3 regions of the Metabacillus herbersteinensis genome follow, and region 2 is predicted to be linked to each of the others. Evidence: riboswitches for the same ligand, from Rfam matches in the RefSeq annotation. Region 2 holds a riboswitch; each other region holds the start of a gene.
What was found. A riboswitch is a leader RNA that binds a small molecule or an ion and turns the genes downstream of it on or off. The one in region 2 is predicted to bind lysine.
Positions count from the first base shown of each region.

Region 1 (6,005 bases), on a different contig from region 2:
TTAAATAGTTCATTGCTGTTTTTTCTGCTTCTTCTTTGGAACGTTTTAACACTTTTACTTGTCCGACAACACAATTGTTTAATACATTGTGGTTATTAAATAAGTTAAATTGCTGAAAAACCATCCCTAACTTTGTTCGGTAAGCGTGGATATCATGTTTGTCATCTAAAATATTTTCACTCTGGTAAATAATTTGTCCACCACTTGGTTTTTCGAGAAGATTAATACAACGAAGAAGAGTCGATTTACCAGATCCAGACGAACCAATGACGCAGACAACTTCTCCTTTATACACTGAAAAGTCAATGTCTTTTAATACTTCATGGTTTCCAAAGGATTTGCTTAAATGTTGTATATCAATGACTTTTTCCATATATCTCATCCTTTGTTTTCTATAGATTTCCGCACGCGATCTTGTTCTACGCAACATCTCTTCTGGTATCTCTATCTTTGATTATCCATCATATTGTAATTTTCGGGACCATCTAATTTTCTTTCAATAACTCGCAAAATTCTTGTTATCGTAAACGTCATGATGAAATACAAAATGCACGCGACAAAAAACGATTCAAAGTATCTGAAATTGTTTCCTGCAACTGATTTTGTCAGGAAAAACAATTCCGTTACACCAATTACGTTTAATACTGATGTATCTTTTATGTTAATTATAAATTGATTGCTTGTTGCTGGTAAAATATTACGAACAACTTGTGGTAAGACAATATGAATCATCGTTTGAAGATGATTCATACCAATCGCTTGAGCCGATTCAAATTGTCCCTTTTCGACAGAAATAATCCCACCTCGAACAATTTCTGCCATGTAAGCCCCAGTATTAATCGATACGATAAAGAACGCTGCGACTAATATGTCCATATCGATATTAAATGCTAAAGCAGAGCCATAATAAATGACCATCGCTTGGACGATCATAGGTGTTCCTCGGAAAAATTCGATATAAATAGAAAGAATGGCATTAATTACTTTAAGAATACTTCTCTTTGCTCCTCGTTCAGGCATTGGAATTGTATGAATAACTCCTATTACTAAACCAATGATCGCACCTATTATCGTACCAATCATTGAGATTAATAGAGTCATTCCAGCTCCACGAATGAACATAGGCCAATTGTTTGAAACAATGGTTACGACCCACTCAAGACTCATAGTTCTCCCCCTTTATTAAAAAAACAAAACCGACTGCAAAAAAAATGCAGCCGGTATCACATTCTCATTATTCTGCAGCTGGTTGATTCTTAATTGCTGTATCCATAATGTTTTGACGATCTTCCTCTGAGATAGCTGCTAATGCTTCATTGATTTTCTCCGTTAATTCACTATCTTTTGCAAGTCCGACCGCGATTGCTGTATCATCATCAGATGTAGCAAATCCTTCTGCGAATTCGACCATTGCAAAGTTTTCATTTGCCGCAGAAGCACTGATTGCTTCTGGACGTTCTGACACATAGCCATCAATCATCCCTGATTCAAGAGCCACTCTCATTGCTGGAAAGTTGTCCATAGCAGTTTCCTGAGATACACCTTCAATTTGCTCAATTACTGAATAGTGAAAGGTATTTAATTGAGCCGTTACTTTTGCTCCTTTGAAATCTTGGATCGAAGTAACACCTTCATAGTCTCCACCTTTTTTTACGACCATTACTAAATCAGATGTGTAATAGTTTTCTGAGAAGTCGATTGTCTCTTTACGTTCTGCTGTTGGTGACATACCTGCAATAATTGCATCGATTTTACCTGAAGTTAGTGCTGGTACAAGGCCATCCCATTCCGTTTTGACAATCACTAATTCTTTTCCTAGATCTTCAGCAATTCTCTTTGCAATTTCGACATCATATCCACCTGCATACTCTGCATTGCCATCAATTTTTACTCCATCGTTGGAATCATCCATCTGAGTCCAGTTGAATGGTGCATATCCAGCTTCTAGACCAACCTTAAATGTGTCTGCTTCAGCTGATGACCCTGTAGTTTCTGAACTACCTGACCCACATCCTGCTAGTAGCAAAATTGTTGAAAGCAACATCGTAAAAAATAATAACGATTTTTTTCTCATGACAGTTCTCCCCTTTTGGTAACTATATGTTTAATCGTGTTCTAAATATTCTAAAAAGGCCAACCTACACAAAAAAGACCTGAGATAAACTCAGGTCACATATGTATGGTTGGCCCAAATCCTCGTTTTTTCCCACATGAGATAGCACACTCAATAAACCGGGACGTTTATTGAGACAGTCCTGCAGTTCTTCACTACAGACCCAGCATGTAATATAGAGAAATATTACAAACTTCGGCGACATTTCCTTCTCCTTTAGAATCATAGCTTCTCAAACTCCTCTAAGGACTGTTAAATATCGCGCCTCTACCTCACTATTAAAAGTGAGGTTATATTCAGTTATTAATGATAGTTTACGATAATATTTTTTTGCTGTCAAGGTGGCTCAACTGTTCCAATAAGTTGGGGTAGTTTGACAAACTTTAAGTGGTTACACTCATGATAATACAACTGTAAGAACTCCGGTAAGACTTAATCTACGAAAAAATTAATATTATTTTCCATCATTTAACACCCTGTTTCTTAATATCCGGGTTTTGACACAGATACTTTTAATTTTCAAGCAAATTTAAATGGGACTTGGAAATAAGATATCAAGAAAATGATTATAATTATCGATAAAATATAGGCTCTGAATGGATAGTATTGATGTAGGGCAATGACCGAGAACATGACAACATCAAATAAAAAAGAATACCAGAATAACCAGCCACTCTGATATGAAATCCTCCCAAACATATGTAAGATCCATTCAACAGATATGTAAATTCCAGACCAAACCAATATGTAAATTAGTCTTCGAAACAGTCTCTCGGGAAAATGGGAGAGAAAGAGGAAGATGCTAACGGGCATAGTTATAAGAGCATAAACAATTACTGTCATTTCTTGACCGTAAAGCAAATCGGGATGAAACTTCCACAAGGAATTTTCTTGTACGATATATTCGTAAAGCAAACCACCTGTGGCAATAAAAAACATACTAGCCTGGTATTCTCTCCAGCTTTTCCAATTTCCCCACTTAAAAGAAGCCATAATAGTTAAAATAGTAATTGCTACATGCATACTCACTACCCTCCCGAGTACTTTTATGTAAAGTATGCCCCATTTACTACGATTTATGTTTAGCTTATTTCTAAAGCAAAGAAGTAAGGTACGGAAGCAAATTTCTAGCAAATATAGAATCGTAAATTAAATTCAATGCTTAACTTATTGAATTGTCAGATATCTCACGAAGCAAGAATCTTGAAATAATTAAAAGCCAAATAGTACTCCAAGCTATATGGTACATTATTTACAAAACAGGTAAAGAAAGAGCAGAAATGCGTAAATTTAGAAGGCAGAAAAGTAAAGAATTAGCTGAGTTTATTTCGCTGAAAAAACCTTGGGACCAATAAAAGGAGGAAAAATGATGGTAACTTTATCTAGTCTTGATAAATTAAACGCTATATCTGTAACCCTTGAAAAATTAAAAAAAGACTATCCTAACCTTGTTGAAAAATTATTTGATATGGTTAACCTTACTCGTGCATTTCAATTTAAATATCAATATATGGGATGCTTAATTATGGATGAAGATCCCTGCCAATGTGCCCCGAACTTTGTTTCTCGCTCTGTTCTACGCTTGTATAAAAAAGAATTACAAAAACTAAAAGATGATCTTGATTTCCAAGTATTGAAACAAACTTTTGCTGAGTTTAGAAGTACCGGATACGCAAATATCAGTCAATTAGTACTGGGGATGACACCTGAATCATTAGTAGGTACTTCTAGTATTAGGTAAATTGGTGGTAAGATTTTAGCTATCATTAAAAACCCTAATTCCCCTTATCCGTTTTTGCTTAGAATAACTATGAATCAGTTGTTAAAATTAAATATGCTTTTTTTGAAAAACCACCTTGCTTCCTAAGACGCAGGGTGGTTTTCTTGGTATCTAATAAGCTTTTTCTAAAGATTGGGTAGAGAGGACGTATATCTAAAACTCAACTTTCTCCAAATAAAGCCCACCCGGCTCTGCTGGAAAACCAGCTTGGTTCCGTTCTTTTGAATCTAAAATACTCGGTATACTTTCACCCTCTATCTTTCCCAACCCAACGTCTATCAACGTTCCGACAATTTTTCTTACCATATTATGAAGAAATCCATTACCTCGCACTCTTATTTGAATAAAGCCGGCATTTTCTTCTATATCTAAAGAATGTATTTCACGCACCATGGACTTTTTCTTAGATTTGGCATTTGAAAAAGTAGTAAAGTCATGTTCACCTATGAAATGTTGACATGCTTTTTTCATTTTTGTGATATTCAACTTTTCTTCAACATGCATGCTGTACTTTCGCATGAAAGGATTTGTATGATCCTCGTTCCAAATCTTATACACATAGGTTTTATCTTTGGCATTATAACGGGCATGAAAACGGTCTGGAACTGACACAACCTCTATTATGCTGATATCATTGGGTAAATATTTATTCAAATACTTCTTGATTTCAGACTCTGTTAGATTCTCACTGATTATAAAATTGGCTATTTGAGCAAAAGCATGTACACCTGCATCTGTTCTGCTGCATCCAATGATTTCAGTCTTTTTCCCTACCATCTCTGATAAAACATTTTCTATCTTTCCTTGAATTGAGTTTTCACCTTCACCGAGCCGCTGCCAGCCTTTATAGCGTCCGCCGTCATATTGAATGGTTAATTTATAGTTGTTCATGGTTTGCTCCTTATTTTTGCAATTTATTGTGTGTGTTTCTATCGAATTTTAACGAATACTTTCATTATACCCTAGGGAATTTTCTTAGTAAAAAACACCCCCAAACCAGAAAGTGACTTGGGAGTGTTCCATTATCATAAAAACCGTTTCTGTCTTCTCTCTGATAGTTCCTCATTAACCATGGAATACATACTTTCAACACCAATTTCTGATGCTTCAAAGTTATATGCATGATCCTTATCTATTCCTATACTATCTGCTTCTTTTGTAGCATCAATATTTGCTCCAATGAAAATAAACTCCCAATTGTATTTCTCTTGCTGGTGCTTTATGAGCTCTCTTACTTTTTTATAATTAAACTCACTACTCGCATTTTCCATACCATCTGTTGTAATCACAAAGATAACCTTACCTGGCTTTTGCTCTTCACTAGTATTAGATAACCTTTGGCGCACATCCAAAATGGCTTTTCCGACTGCGTCAAGAAGTGCTGTACATCCCCTTACATAATACTCCTTGTCTGTTAGTCTTGCATTGTTTGCATCAATACCATTCCATACTATCTCATAGCTGTCATCAAAGAGGGCTACTGTGAGCATCGTTTCACCTTCTAGTTTGCACTGCTTTTCAATTAAGGCATTAAACCCTCCAATGGTATCACTTTCAAGCCCAGCCATTGATCCACTCCGATCAAGCAGGAAGATAATTTCTGTTAAATTTTGATTCATACTAAACATCCTCTCTATTTGTTCATGATATAATTCTAAATGAATTTATTCATAATGTGGTCGCCTGTTAAGCGACATTTAAGGGAGGGTGGGCCATATGCTTGATAAGATGATAATTGAAGAATTACGGGAGTTTGTACAACTTCATTTGAGCAGTTTTCAATTAGAGGATTGTAAATCGGCTCCTAATATTGAGAATAGTATTTTTGAAGACATACAACAGATTGAATTAGAAGATTTTATTAAAATAAACCGCAAACCCACACTGAACCAGGTATTGTTCAGTTTCATTGATAAAAAGGGTGCAAGTGACATAGAGATTTACAAAAAGGCCGGAATCGACCGCAAGCACTTTTCCAAAATACGATCGAATCTAAATTATCATCCTAAGAAAAACACCATGATTGCTCTCGCATTTGCACTTGAGCTAAATGAAGAAGACACCAATGAGCTCTTAAGCTCTGCAGGTTATTCATTGTCTGATAGTGAAACC
Region 1 covers NZ_JBHLVO010000017.1:746-6,750, forward strand. The annotation lists gene ACFFIX_RS17210 (amino acid ABC transporter ATP-binding protein) at 1-373, opposite strand, end outside; gene ACFFIX_RS17215 (amino acid ABC transporter permease) at 445-1,167, opposite strand; gene ACFFIX_RS17220 (transporter substrate-binding domain-containing protein) at 1,235-2,074, opposite strand; lysine riboswitch at 2,209-2,391, opposite strand; gene ACFFIX_RS17225 (CBO0543 family protein) at 2,633-3,136, opposite strand; gene ACFFIX_RS17230 (hypothetical protein) at 3,483-3,854, shown strand; gene truA (tRNA pseudouridine(38-40) synthase TruA) at 4,047-4,784, opposite strand; gene ACFFIX_RS17240 (vWA domain-containing protein) at 4,919-5,512, opposite strand; gene ACFFIX_RS17245 (hypothetical protein) at 5,610-6,005, shown strand, end outside.
Region 1: another riboswitch for lysine. It lies ahead of ACFFIX_RS17220 (transporter substrate-binding domain-containing protein); the one in region 2 lies ahead of ACFFIX_RS05555 (Na+/H+ antiporter NhaC family protein).

Region 2 (6,005 bases):
AGCAGTTAGGATTTTTTGGGAACAACGGGGAAACGAACAGAACTACACGTTTTATCGAGATTGTATGGACCACTCTTGTAAAACAAAGGATGAAATACCAAGGTTTTATATTGCTCTATTAAATGAAGCTATTATTGGTACATATGCTTTAATTAGGAACGATCTTAATAGTCGTCAGGACTTGTACCCGTGGCTTGCTTGTTTATATGTTGATCCAGAACATAGAGGGAAAAGAATTGGTTCCCGCCTACTTGAACACGCTATTCAAGAAACAGCTAGTAAAGGATTTAAAAAACTTTATTTAACAACAGATTTGGAAGGCTATTATGAAAAATATGGTTGGACTCCATTCAACTCAAGCATATGGAGTTGGTGGCGGATCTATAAAAGTTTATGAAAAATCAGTGGATTAGGAATATTATTATTAACACTCACTTATTAACCAATCGCAGAGACTAAATTGATTAGTAAAAGAAAAAAACAAACACAAAAACGAGTGTATTAGTAACATAATTCACTCGTTTTTGTGTTTGTATATTCTTAGATAATGGATGAGTCTAGCTACTACTAACAAATTCAAACAAAAAATCTCTTCTATCTTCGAAAAAACACTACAATATAGTATCATACAAGAATAAGAATGAATGTAGATAGCAATGGGGGGGAAGACGCCTGAGCAAAATTCAAATTGGTCTAACTGGATGGGGAGATCATGATTCGCTCTACTCTTCTGGGACTTCACCTTCAAACAAATTAAAAGAATATGCTGGGCATTTCCCGGTAGTTGAAGTCGATTCGAGCTTTTACGCGATTCAGCCATTGAGAAATGCTGAAAAGTGGGTAAAGGATACACCAGCAACCTTTGAATTTATAGTGAAAGCCTACCAAGGGATGACAGGACATCAACGTGGTGACATTCCATTCCAAAGTAAAGAAGAGATGTTTGTAGCGTTTAACCAATCAATAATGCCTTATAAGGATGAGAATAAATTAGCTATGGTCTTATTTCAATTTCCACCTTGGTTTGATTGCAAAAAAGAGAACGTCGATTATCTTAAATGGTGTAAAGAACAAATGGAAGACAATCCTATCGCTTTAGAGTTTCGTCATCAATCATGGTTTAATTCTAACTTTTATGATAAAACCTTAACATTTATGGAAAGTGAAAATTGGATTCATAGTATTTGTGATGAACCGCAAGCTGGTTTAGGTTCAGTTCCTACTGTACTTCATCCTACAAACTCACAAAAAACACTAATTAGAATGCATGGCAGGAATGTTCACGGCTGGAAGAAGCCTGCAAGTGGAACTGACTGGAGAGAGGTTCGATATCTTTATCGTTACAATAAAGAAGAATTACTAGAATGGCAGGAGCATTGTAGTAAACTCGCAAAGAATACAGATTTACTCTATATGTTGTTTAATAACAACTCTGGTGGAGATGCAGCAGATAATGCAAAGCAAATGCTTCAACTATTTGGAATTAAATATGAAGGACTAGCTCCAAGACAGTTGGATTTTTTCAGTGACAGTTAAGAACTTGGTCTGACCCATTCAATATAAAAGGGAGAGAAACTTACGTGCTTGAGACCATTCATCTTTATCATACGAATGATTTGCACAGCCACTTCGAAAATTGGCCTCAAACTGCCCAGTTTATAAAAAAGAAAAGACAAGAACATGAGCAGAATGGGGAACAGATGATTCTTGTGGACATTGGCGATCATGCAGATCGATTTCACTTAATAACTGAAGCAACAAAAGGTCAAGCCAATGTAGATATGTTAAATGATCTTCAATATGATGCTGTGACAATTGGTAATAACGAAGGGATTACTTTTTCCCATGAAGACTTAGACGCTCTTTACAAAAGAGCTGACTTTCCGGTTGTTTTGTCAAATATTTATAATGAATTTAATGAACGTCCGGAGTGGGTAACACCGTATCATTTCATTCAACTGAAAAATGGCATGAAACTGTGTTTGCTAGGAGTAACGGTATTTTATGAAAAGTTTTATAAGCTGCTTGGTTGGAAGGTGACAGATCCTTTTCAAAGCTTAGTACATACGGTTAACCAAGTAAAAGATAAAGCAGACATTATTGTTTTACTGTCTCACCTTGGAATTAGTGACGATGAAATTATCGCTCAAGAATTCCTGGATATCCAACTTATTCTAGGTGGGCACACACATCATGTTTTAGAGAATGGAAAAGAAATCAACCAGACTTTATTGGCCGGTGCGGGAAAGTATGGGCAGTATGTAGGGCATGTAAAGTTGGACTTTCACGCTCAAGAAAAGTTATTGGTATCAAAAACGGCAATGCTTCATTCAATGGAACGTGAAGAAACCTGTAAGGAAACAGAGGTATGGCTAGCTACTCAATATCAAAAAAGTGAAGAGCTTTTATCAGAGCCTGTAGTTGTTCTACATGAAGATCTGTCACTTGATTGGTTTCAGGATTCAGCTTTTCCTTCCCTAATGGCTAGTGCGATCAGAGAGTGGTGTGAAGGCGAGGTTTCAATGGTAAACGCCGGAATGCTTCTAGAGCCTCTAAAAAGCGGAGTTGTAACAAAAAAGGACCTTCACCGCATCTGCCCACATCCTATTAATCCTTGCAAAGTTGAAATAAAAGGTGACGTGCTTCAAGAAGTTATCATCCAATCACGTGAAAAACGGATGGAAGCCCTCCAATTAAAAGGTCTTGGGTTCCGTGGGAAGGTCATGGGTAGAATGGTTTTTGATGGAATCGAAGTGAGTACTGTTACTCTTTCTGATGGCAAAGAGCATGTTAATAAGATTATTGTAAATGGAGAGCCCATAGATTTAGATCGGATCTACAGCGTCGCAACAGTTGATATGTTTACACTGGGTCCATTATATCCAGAGATAAGTCACGCAAAAAAGAAAACGTATTATATGCCTGAAATGTTACGTGATCTTTTAGCATGGAAATTAAGGAAAATACCCTATAATGAATAGGTATTTGTCCACACGATTTTCGCCTGCATTCATAATGTGATTATATGAAGGGAGTGTAGAAGATTATGGTGACAATGACCCCAATTATCATTGAAGATCAACAGTTTACCGCTATTACTGTAGCACTGCCGAAAACAAATTTTATGGCTGTCACAAATGACAAAGGTTACATTATGTGTGGTGCATTGGATGTTGGATTATTAAATGAAAAATTAAAAGATCGAGGTATCATCGCAGGAAGAGCAGTTGGCGTAAGAACAATTGAACAATTGCTTGACGCACCGTTAGAATCGGTCACATATGAAGCTGAAAAGTATGGAATTACAGTTGGAACCATTGGAAGAGACGCAATGTTAAAAATGGTGTAATTTCGGTTACTATAAAAAAATTTAAACTTAGAATTAAATTAAGAGCGTACATCCCTCCTTGCATGCATAAGTATAGCTTGTAAGGAGGGATTTGTTTGGCTAAATTTCGTGGACGTCCTCCAAAAAGAGGGCCCTTGCCTTTTCGATATGTGCTGTTACTTTCGTTGGTGATTTTTATATTTATGACTGTTGGGGGACTGTGGTATATAGAGGAGCAAATAGAACCCACTTTAATGAGTATTGCTGAACTTGAGGCTACATCTATTGCTACACTTATTATTCAAGAAGCAGTAGAAGGAGAGCTTTTTACAGACGAAGAAGCTGCAAGCTTATATATTGAGGATAAAGACAATGATGGTAATATTAATTCCACTAGATATAACACAAGAGTAGTAAATAAAGCTCTAAGAAGGGTAACAGACAATATTACAAAAAAGTTAGAAGAAGTAGAAATGGGCAACTTTAATACTTCAGATCCAGGAGAACCGAAAAAGGATATAAAAGAAAACTCAGGAATTATCTATGATATACCTTTAGGAAGAGCAACTGGTAATGCTCTGTTAAGTACATTAGGGCCGAAAATACCTATTCGCTTTTATCTAATCGGTGACGTCCATACTGATCCAAAATACAAAATTACAGAGTATGGAATAAATAATGCTATATATGAAATCTCAATTTACACAGAAGTAACAGTTCAAATCATATTACCTTTCGCAACAGAGCGAGCAACAATTCATAACACTATTCCTGTAATTAAAGATAATATAAGAGGGGATGTTCCTCTCTACTTTAATGAAAGTAACGATAGTTCACCATCGATCCAACTACCAGAAAAACCCTAGTTGATGGAAGAATAAAACTTTGATATAATTTCTTAATATAATTTGATCGTACTACCACCTTATCTCTAGATGAGGTAGAGGAGCGGGAAATATGAGTATCTTATGTGAGGATGACAACTGTGATCATAAGAAAAAGGATTTTTCGCCGAAGTAAATGGAGAATGTCGGAGCTCCGTTTGCTGGTATTGCACTGAATAAGGGTAATACTGTCATTATAGATACTATCTATGGTGGAGCGCTACTGATCGGGATGGAGGATAACATAACATTACATCTTATAGGGGGAGTAATGATAGTTATTTTCTATCATACTCTTTTTTATTTTGCGTTTTTTTTCAATGTTTTTATCCACTCGCGAAGTAGTGCCCTCAAAAAAATCTTAGGAGGTTTCTCATGGAAGGCACTCTTTTTTCTATAATTCCCCCCATTATTGCAATTTTGATGGTTATTTTAACGAGAAGAGTTTTATTGTCTCTTGGCGTTGGAATTTTATCAGCAGCACTTCTGTTAACTAATTTTTCAGGTGAAAACACATTTTGGACAATTTTTGGTGCGTTTAAGGCCATCTTTATTTCAGATGGTGCACTCAATACATGGAATGTTTATATCCTGCTATTCTTAATTATTTTAGGCATTGTAACGGCACTCATTTCAATTTCTGGAGGCAGCCGAGCTTTTGGGCAATGGGCTGAGAAACGTGTAAAAACACGTGCAGGCGCACAATTCACAGCGGCATTACTTGGAGTCTTAATTTTTATCGATGATTATTTTAATGCCCTGGCAGTAGGTCAAGTTAGTCGTCCAATCACAGATCGTCAACGCGTATCACGTGCCAAATTAGCGTATATTATTGATTCAACATCAGCTCCAGTTTGTGTGATTTCTCCAATTTCAAGCTGGGGAGCGTATATTATCGCAATGATTGGTACAATTTTAGCTACACATGGTGTAACAGAGTACACACCATTATCGGCGTTTGTGGCAATGATACCAATGAATTATTATGTGTTAGCAGCACTGTTGCTCGTGTTCGCAACAGCATACTTTAATATTAACCTAGGCAGTATGAAGGTTCATGAAGAGCGTGCTATTAAAACGGGTGAGGTAGTCGATCCTTCAAAGGAGCCTCTAGGTGATGTAAAAGAAGATCTCCCTACAAGTGACAAAGGGACAGTTGCTAACCTTGTGTGGCCAATTGTGTCACTGATTGTGGGAACAGTCGGTGCATTTTTGTGGACAGGCTACACTGCAATTGAAGTAGGAGCAGCTGTAGACATTTTCGCTATTTTTGAAAATACTGATGTGTCTGCGTCTCTATTATACGGTGGTTTGTTCGGATTAGCTGTAACCTTCATTTTATACTTTAGCAAGGGTATTAGTGCTAGCTACTTGCCTAAAGGAATTTTGGAAGGTATAAAATCAATGCTTCCTGCGATTTATATATTAATGCTTGCATGGGTAATTGTTGATCTAATTGGTCAACTAGAAACAGGGGAATATTTAGCTAGTCTGGTTGAAAGATCAAACTTAAATGTTGCATTTTTACCAGTTATTTTATTTTTGTTAGGTTCTGCAATGGCATTTGCAACAGGTACATCTTGGGGAACTTTCGGGATCATGCTTCCAATCGCGGGAGAAATAACAGCTGCAACGGATATAAATTTGTTATTACCTGCAATGGCCGCAGTTCTTGCAGGAGCTGTTCTAGGTGATCATTGTTCACCAATTTCAGATACAACCATCCTTTCCTCTACAGGGGCAGGAAGTCATCATATTGACCACGTGATGACACAGCTGCCTTATGCGTTAGT
Region 2 covers NZ_JBHLVO010000003.1:109,387-115,391, forward strand. The annotation lists gene ACFFIX_RS05530 (GNAT family N-acetyltransferase) at 1-397, shown strand, start outside; gene ACFFIX_RS05535 (DUF72 domain-containing protein) at 673-1,536, shown strand; gene ACFFIX_RS05540 (bifunctional metallophosphatase/5'-nucleotidase) at 1,581-2,981, shown strand; gene ACFFIX_RS05545 (YunC family protein) at 3,047-3,349, shown strand; gene yunB (sporulation protein YunB) at 3,445-4,194, shown strand; lysine riboswitch at 4,262-4,443, shown strand; gene ACFFIX_RS05555 (Na+/H+ antiporter NhaC family protein) at 4,588-6,005, shown strand, end outside.

Region 3 (6,005 bases), on a different contig from region 2:
TCTAATTGTAGCTGTTAAAATGAACTACTAACTGCTCCTCAAAGCAAATCCAAAAAGAGGGATGGAATGAACGAACAAAGTAGTTAGTAAAAAATACTTTTACACTACGAACGAAGTAATACATAAAAAGCCCTCTTTTATTTTCTTTCCTGCATGTTTTTTGCAGGAAAGAAAGGGGAAAGTAATATTGAGGCATATTGTTAGCTAGTTTGTTTCCTTAGGTGCTATACTTTAAACATAATTTAAAGCTTAATTAGGAGGAATTTCAATGGCAATTACAACTGTAACAGACCAAAATTTTTCAACAGAAACAAACGAAGGTGTTGTACTAGTAGACTTCTGGGCACCTTGGTGTGGACCTTGTAAAATGATCGCTCCAGTATTAGAAGAGCTAGATGCTGATATGGGTGATAAAATAAAAATCGCTAAATTAGATGTTGATGAAAACCAAGAAACCGCTGGGAAATACGGTGTAATGAGTATTCCAACACTACTTGTCTTTAAAAATGGTGAAGTTGTCGATAAAGCAGTAGGTTTCCAACCTAAAGAAGCTTTAGAAGACCTACTAAATAAACACGCTTAATCTAAAAAGCTGACTTAATGTCAGCTTTTTATTTTGCCATCAGCAGAATTTATATGAATTTTAAACTCAGTATGCGTTTCTGAATCCAGCTCCAGCGCCTAGCCCCGACGCACAGGATGTGCTAGTGCAGTCAATGCGACAGGACGTCGCGTTCTTGACTGCCTCGAGCTCATAAGTCAATTATAAATTGAAAGAACGCCTTCTATTTATAATCGTCTTATGCTTGTCGGGGCTGAACAAGGCGCTTGCGCTTATTTTGCCAACATTAGACAGAATAGTACAATTATTGCTTAGGAAATGATTGTGGTAACTTCGAGTTTTTGACAAAGGACGAAAGTGTTCTTAAGTGATACAATGACAGTATCATATTATTTGGAGTGTCTGCAGATGAAAGGGATTATTAAAGAAAAGCTTGCACTTCTTCCTGATCAGCCTGGCTGTTATATTATGAAGGATCGCCAAGGGACAATTATCTATATAGGCAAAGCGAAGGTGCTTAAAAATCGAGTGCGTTCGTATTTTACAGGATCACATGATGGAAAAACGCTGCGTTTAGTAAATGAAATTACAGACTTTGAATATATCGTTACATCTTCTAATATTGAAGCACTCATTTTAGAATTAAACTTAATTAAAAAGCATGATCCAAAATATAATGTCATGTTAAAAGATGATAAAACCTATCCTTTTATCAAAATTACAAATGAACGTCATCCTCGTTTAATTGTTACTCGTCAAGTGAAAAAAGATAAAAGCAAGTATTTTGGACCCTATCCTAATGTACAGGCTGCACGGGAAACGATTAAGCTGTTAGATCGCTTATATCCACTACGAAAATGCTCTACATTGCCAGATCGCGTTTGTCTTTATTACCACATGGGTCAATGTTTAGCACCATGTGTGAAAGATGTTTCGAACGAGACGAATCGTCAAATGGTAGAGGAAATTACTCGTTTTTTAAATGGTGGCTTTAAAAAGATTAAAGAAGATTTATCCGAGAAAATGAGTAAATCCTCTGAAGAGCTTGATTTTGAACGGGCAAAGGAATACCGGGATCAAATTGTTCATATTGAAGCAACAATGGAAAAGCAAAAGATGACAATGAATGACTTTGTTGATCGAGACGTTTTTGCTTATGCGTATGATAAAGGCTGGATGTGTGTTCAAGTTTTCTTCATTCGTCAAGGAAAGCTAATTGAACGTGATGTCTCAACATTTCCTATTTACGACACTCCTGACGAGGAATTTCTCACTTATCTAGGTCAATTTTACTCAAAAAACAATCATTTTCTTCCAAAAGAAATTCTCATTCCAGACAGTGTTGAACATGAGCTAGTGGAACAATTATTACAAGTCTCTACCATCCAGCCAAAGCGTGGTAAAAAGAAAGACCTTCTTTTATTAGCACATAAAAATGCAAAGATTGCCCTAAAGGAAAAGTTCTCTTTAATTGAACGAGATGAAGAACGGACAATTAAGGCAATTGAAAACATTGGGGAAAAGTTGAGTATTCACACACCACTTCGTATAGAAGCATTCGATAATTCGAATATCCAAGGAACGGATCCAGTTTCTGCAATGGTTGTATTTATTGACGGAAAGCCAGCAAAAAAAGACTACCGGAAGTATAAAATTAAGAGCGTTCAAGGACCCGATGATTATGAATCCATGCGCGAGGTCGTTAGAAGAAGATATAGCCGTGCTCTAAAGGAATCCTTGCCCCTACCTGACTTAATTATTATCGACGGAGGGAAAGGTCATCTAGCAGCTGCACAGGACGTATTGGAAAATGAATTAGCTCTAGAAATACCTGTTACAGGATTAGTTAAAGATGATAAACATCGAACTTCTGAGTTGTTGATTGGTAACCCACCAGTTATTGTTCAATTAGAACGAAATAGCCAAGAATTTTATTTATTACAAAGAATACAAGACGAAGTTCATCGTTTTGCGATAACGTTTCATCGACAAATACGTGGTAAAACAGCCTTTCAATCCATATTGGATGATATCCCTGGTATTGGTGAGAACAGGAAAAAAATGCTCCTGAAACATTTTGGTTCCGTTAAAAAAATGAAGGATGCTACCTTAGATGAGCTGAGGGAAGCGGGTATCCCTCCAAAAACGGCTCAAGCCTTACTAGAAAAATTAAAAGAATAAGCTATTGTTATTTCTAGATTACTTACGGAATTTTTATATTTTAAAGAATAAGTGTGCGTTTCTGAATCCAGCGCCTAGCCCCTCGAGGTCATAAGGCTGAACAAGGCGCTTGCGCTTTTTTTATTTATTTGATACAATTTTTACTAATTTCATATTTGATCGTTTCAAGTTCGTTAATGATGGTAGAGGTGCGAGCTTCAATAGTAAACAGTTAGAGGAGATTGGACTCCGAAGAAGACTGTTGAAAGGGAAGTTTCGCCGAAGTGATAAAGTTCCATTTCCTTTATTGCTGGTTTTGCACTGAAAAAGTGTAAGATTGTCAAGGATATTTATTCTTGGAGAGCTATCTCATTGTGTGAACGAAAATATTTTTTTCGTTTAGTAAGCAATGGGATAAGTAAATCTCATTGCTTTTTTGTATTTCATAAAAAAGTCAGGGACTAGTCCGAATCATAACAGTTCGATCTATGATAAAAAGGTGAAGGGTGAGGTTGTCGTTGGGAATTATCGTTCAAAAATTTGGTGGTACATCAGTAGGTTCTCCTGAAAAAATAGGTAACGTAGCGAGTCGAGTTATTCAAGAGAAACAAAACGGTCACGATATTGTCGTTGTGGTTTCAGCCATGGGGAAAACGACAGACCATCTTGTATCTCTTGCAAAAGAAATTACAGATCGCCCAAACAAACGAGAAATGGATATGTTACTTACAACAGGTGAACAAGTCACAGTTGCTTTGTTATCAATGGCGCTAACTGAAAAAGGATACGATGCCATTTCATTTACTGGTTGGCAAGCTGGCATTCAAACAGAATCAGTTCATAGCAATGCTAGAATTACACATATTGATTCAAATCAAGTACAACAGCAACTAAACAATGGAAAAATTGTAGTTGTTGCTGGATTCCAAGGTGCTTCAATCGAACAGCAAATTACGACATTAGGTCGAGGAGGCTCTGACACAACTGCAGTTGCACTTGCAGCAGCACTAAAAGCCGATAAATGTGATATTTATACGGATGTAACAGGAGTTTTTACAACCGACCCTCGGTTTATTAAAGGTGCTAGAAAGCTCTCAGCGATATCCTATGATGAAATGCTTGAGCTAGCGAATTTAGGTGCAGGAGTTTTACATCCAAGAGCTGTTGAATTTGCGAAGAATTACCAAGTTCCACTAGAGGTACGTTCAAGCATGGAGAATGAACGAGGGACAATTATTGAGGAGGAAACATCAATGGAACAAAACCTTGTAGTAAGAGGAATTGCATTTGAAGATCAAGTAACAAGAGTATCCATCTTGGGTCTTCCAAACGAATTAACAACGCTTTCGACTATTTTTTCCACATTAGCAAAACATAGTATTAACGTTGATATTATCATTCAAAGTACAACAAGTAGAGAGACAACGTCAATTTCTTTCTCGGTTAAAACTAGTGATCTAGAGGATACGATAAAAGTCCTAGAACAATACAAACAACAACTTAACTACAAAAAAATCGAATCTGAAAGTGGATTATCGAAAGTTTCAATTGTAGGTTCTGGGATGATTTCAAATCCAGGCGTAGCAGCAGAGATGTTTGATGTACTAGCAAATAAAGGGATATCAGTGAAAATGGTCAGTACGTCAGAAATTAAAGTTTCAACTGTCGTTTCACAGGAGCATATGGTACAAGCAGTTGAAGCACTACATGAAGCGTTTCAACTATCTAAACAAGAAGCAACAGTATAAAAAGTTTTCTTATTCAGGATAAAATAATTGCAGATAAAATGCGTATTAAAGAGGGTCTGACTGTATTAATGTCAGACCCATAAGCGTGCGATAAATCACAAAAAAACAGACGATATTATCTTTGACTTCTTTTTCCAAAAACAGCTACAGGTGAGGCGATCTCATCTTTTTGATCCCATTTAACAGTGAAAACAACTTTGTTTGCTCGTTTTTTTACTTGCTCGTATGTTTCGGTAATATGATTGTTCATTTGCTGTAATTGTTCGGCAACAAAGCCTGCTTCTAGCTGAAACGAAATTTCGTTTGATTTTTTAATGCGGAGTTGAATCATATCACTGCTTAATTCAAATTCCATTTCGTTCTTTTTATTTTGAACTAAATCCAAGTTTCCCCAGCCAGCAGCCAAGAAAAAGGAGATGAGCTCTTCTGTAGTTTGAACAGGGTATTTCCGCGCCAAGCTTTTACCCGCCCAATACAGCATTTGTGGATAATCTTGCCCTAGAATATCAGGAAGTAAAACTTCACGTAGAAGTTCATACCCAAATGCAGGCATTTGCAAATCCTTTAATTCTTGATAATCAGCCAAATAAGAATGTTTTTTCACGTTTTTCCCCTCTTTCATGAAGTATTATATAACAAGTACCGATGAGAAAAACATGAAATATAAGTAAAAAATGAAAATATAGATTAACTTTCTATCAATATATTGATAAAATAAAAATTAATAGGAACTACTATAATTATGATTTTTCTAAAAATTATAATTTATGAACACGTTTTCTTGACGCTTATTCAGGATGAGAGTAGAATATATTTGTCACATTTTATCAGTTTAAAGACTTTGGGGCTGGAAAATGGAGAAATAGAGTCCTAATGTTGAGCGCATTATTGATACTAGGGGGTAATTTTAAATGGCTGGAAACAAAGAGTTTATGAATCGCAGGCTACACTCATTACTAGGAGTAATTCCGGTTGGGCTCTTCTTAATTCAGCATCTCGTTGTGAACAACTTCGCAACTAGGGGCGAAGAAGCATTTAACAATGCTGCACATTTCATGGAAGCCCTTCCATTCAGGATTGTACTAGAAACGTTTATCATTTTCTTACCGCTCTTATATCATGCTATTTACGGAGTGTATATTGCATTCACCGCAAAAAACAATGTGAGTAACTATGGGTATCTGCGAAATTGGTTGTTCGTACTACAGCGTGTAACTGGAGTTATTACATTTGTATTCGTTGTTTGGCACGTATGGGAAACGGGAATTGCAGCAGCACTTGGTGCAGAAGTGAATTATGACATGATGGCATCCATCTTAAGTAGTCCATTTATGCTAGCATTCTATTTAATTGGTGTCATCTCAACCGTTTTCCACTTTGCAAATGGTTTATGGTCTTTCGCTGTAAGCTGGGGAATTACTGTAACACCTCGCTCACAATTAATTTCAACGTATGTAACACTAGGGATTTTTGTAGCCCTTTCATTCGTTGGCGTACGCACAATTTTTGCTTTCGTCTAATCCAGAAAACGTACT
Region 3 covers NZ_JBHLVO010000001.1:381,794-387,798, reverse strand. The annotation lists gene trxA (thioredoxin) at 269-583, shown strand; gene uvrC (excinuclease ABC subunit UvrC) at 971-2,743, shown strand; lysine riboswitch at 2,919-3,097, shown strand; gene ACFFIX_RS01970 (aspartate kinase) at 3,241-4,470, shown strand; gene ACFFIX_RS01965 (YslB family protein) at 4,586-5,092, opposite strand; gene ACFFIX_RS01960 (succinate dehydrogenase cytochrome b558 subunit) at 5,382-5,990, shown strand.
Region 3: another riboswitch for lysine. It lies ahead of ACFFIX_RS01970 (aspartate kinase); the one in region 2 lies ahead of ACFFIX_RS05555 (Na+/H+ antiporter NhaC family protein).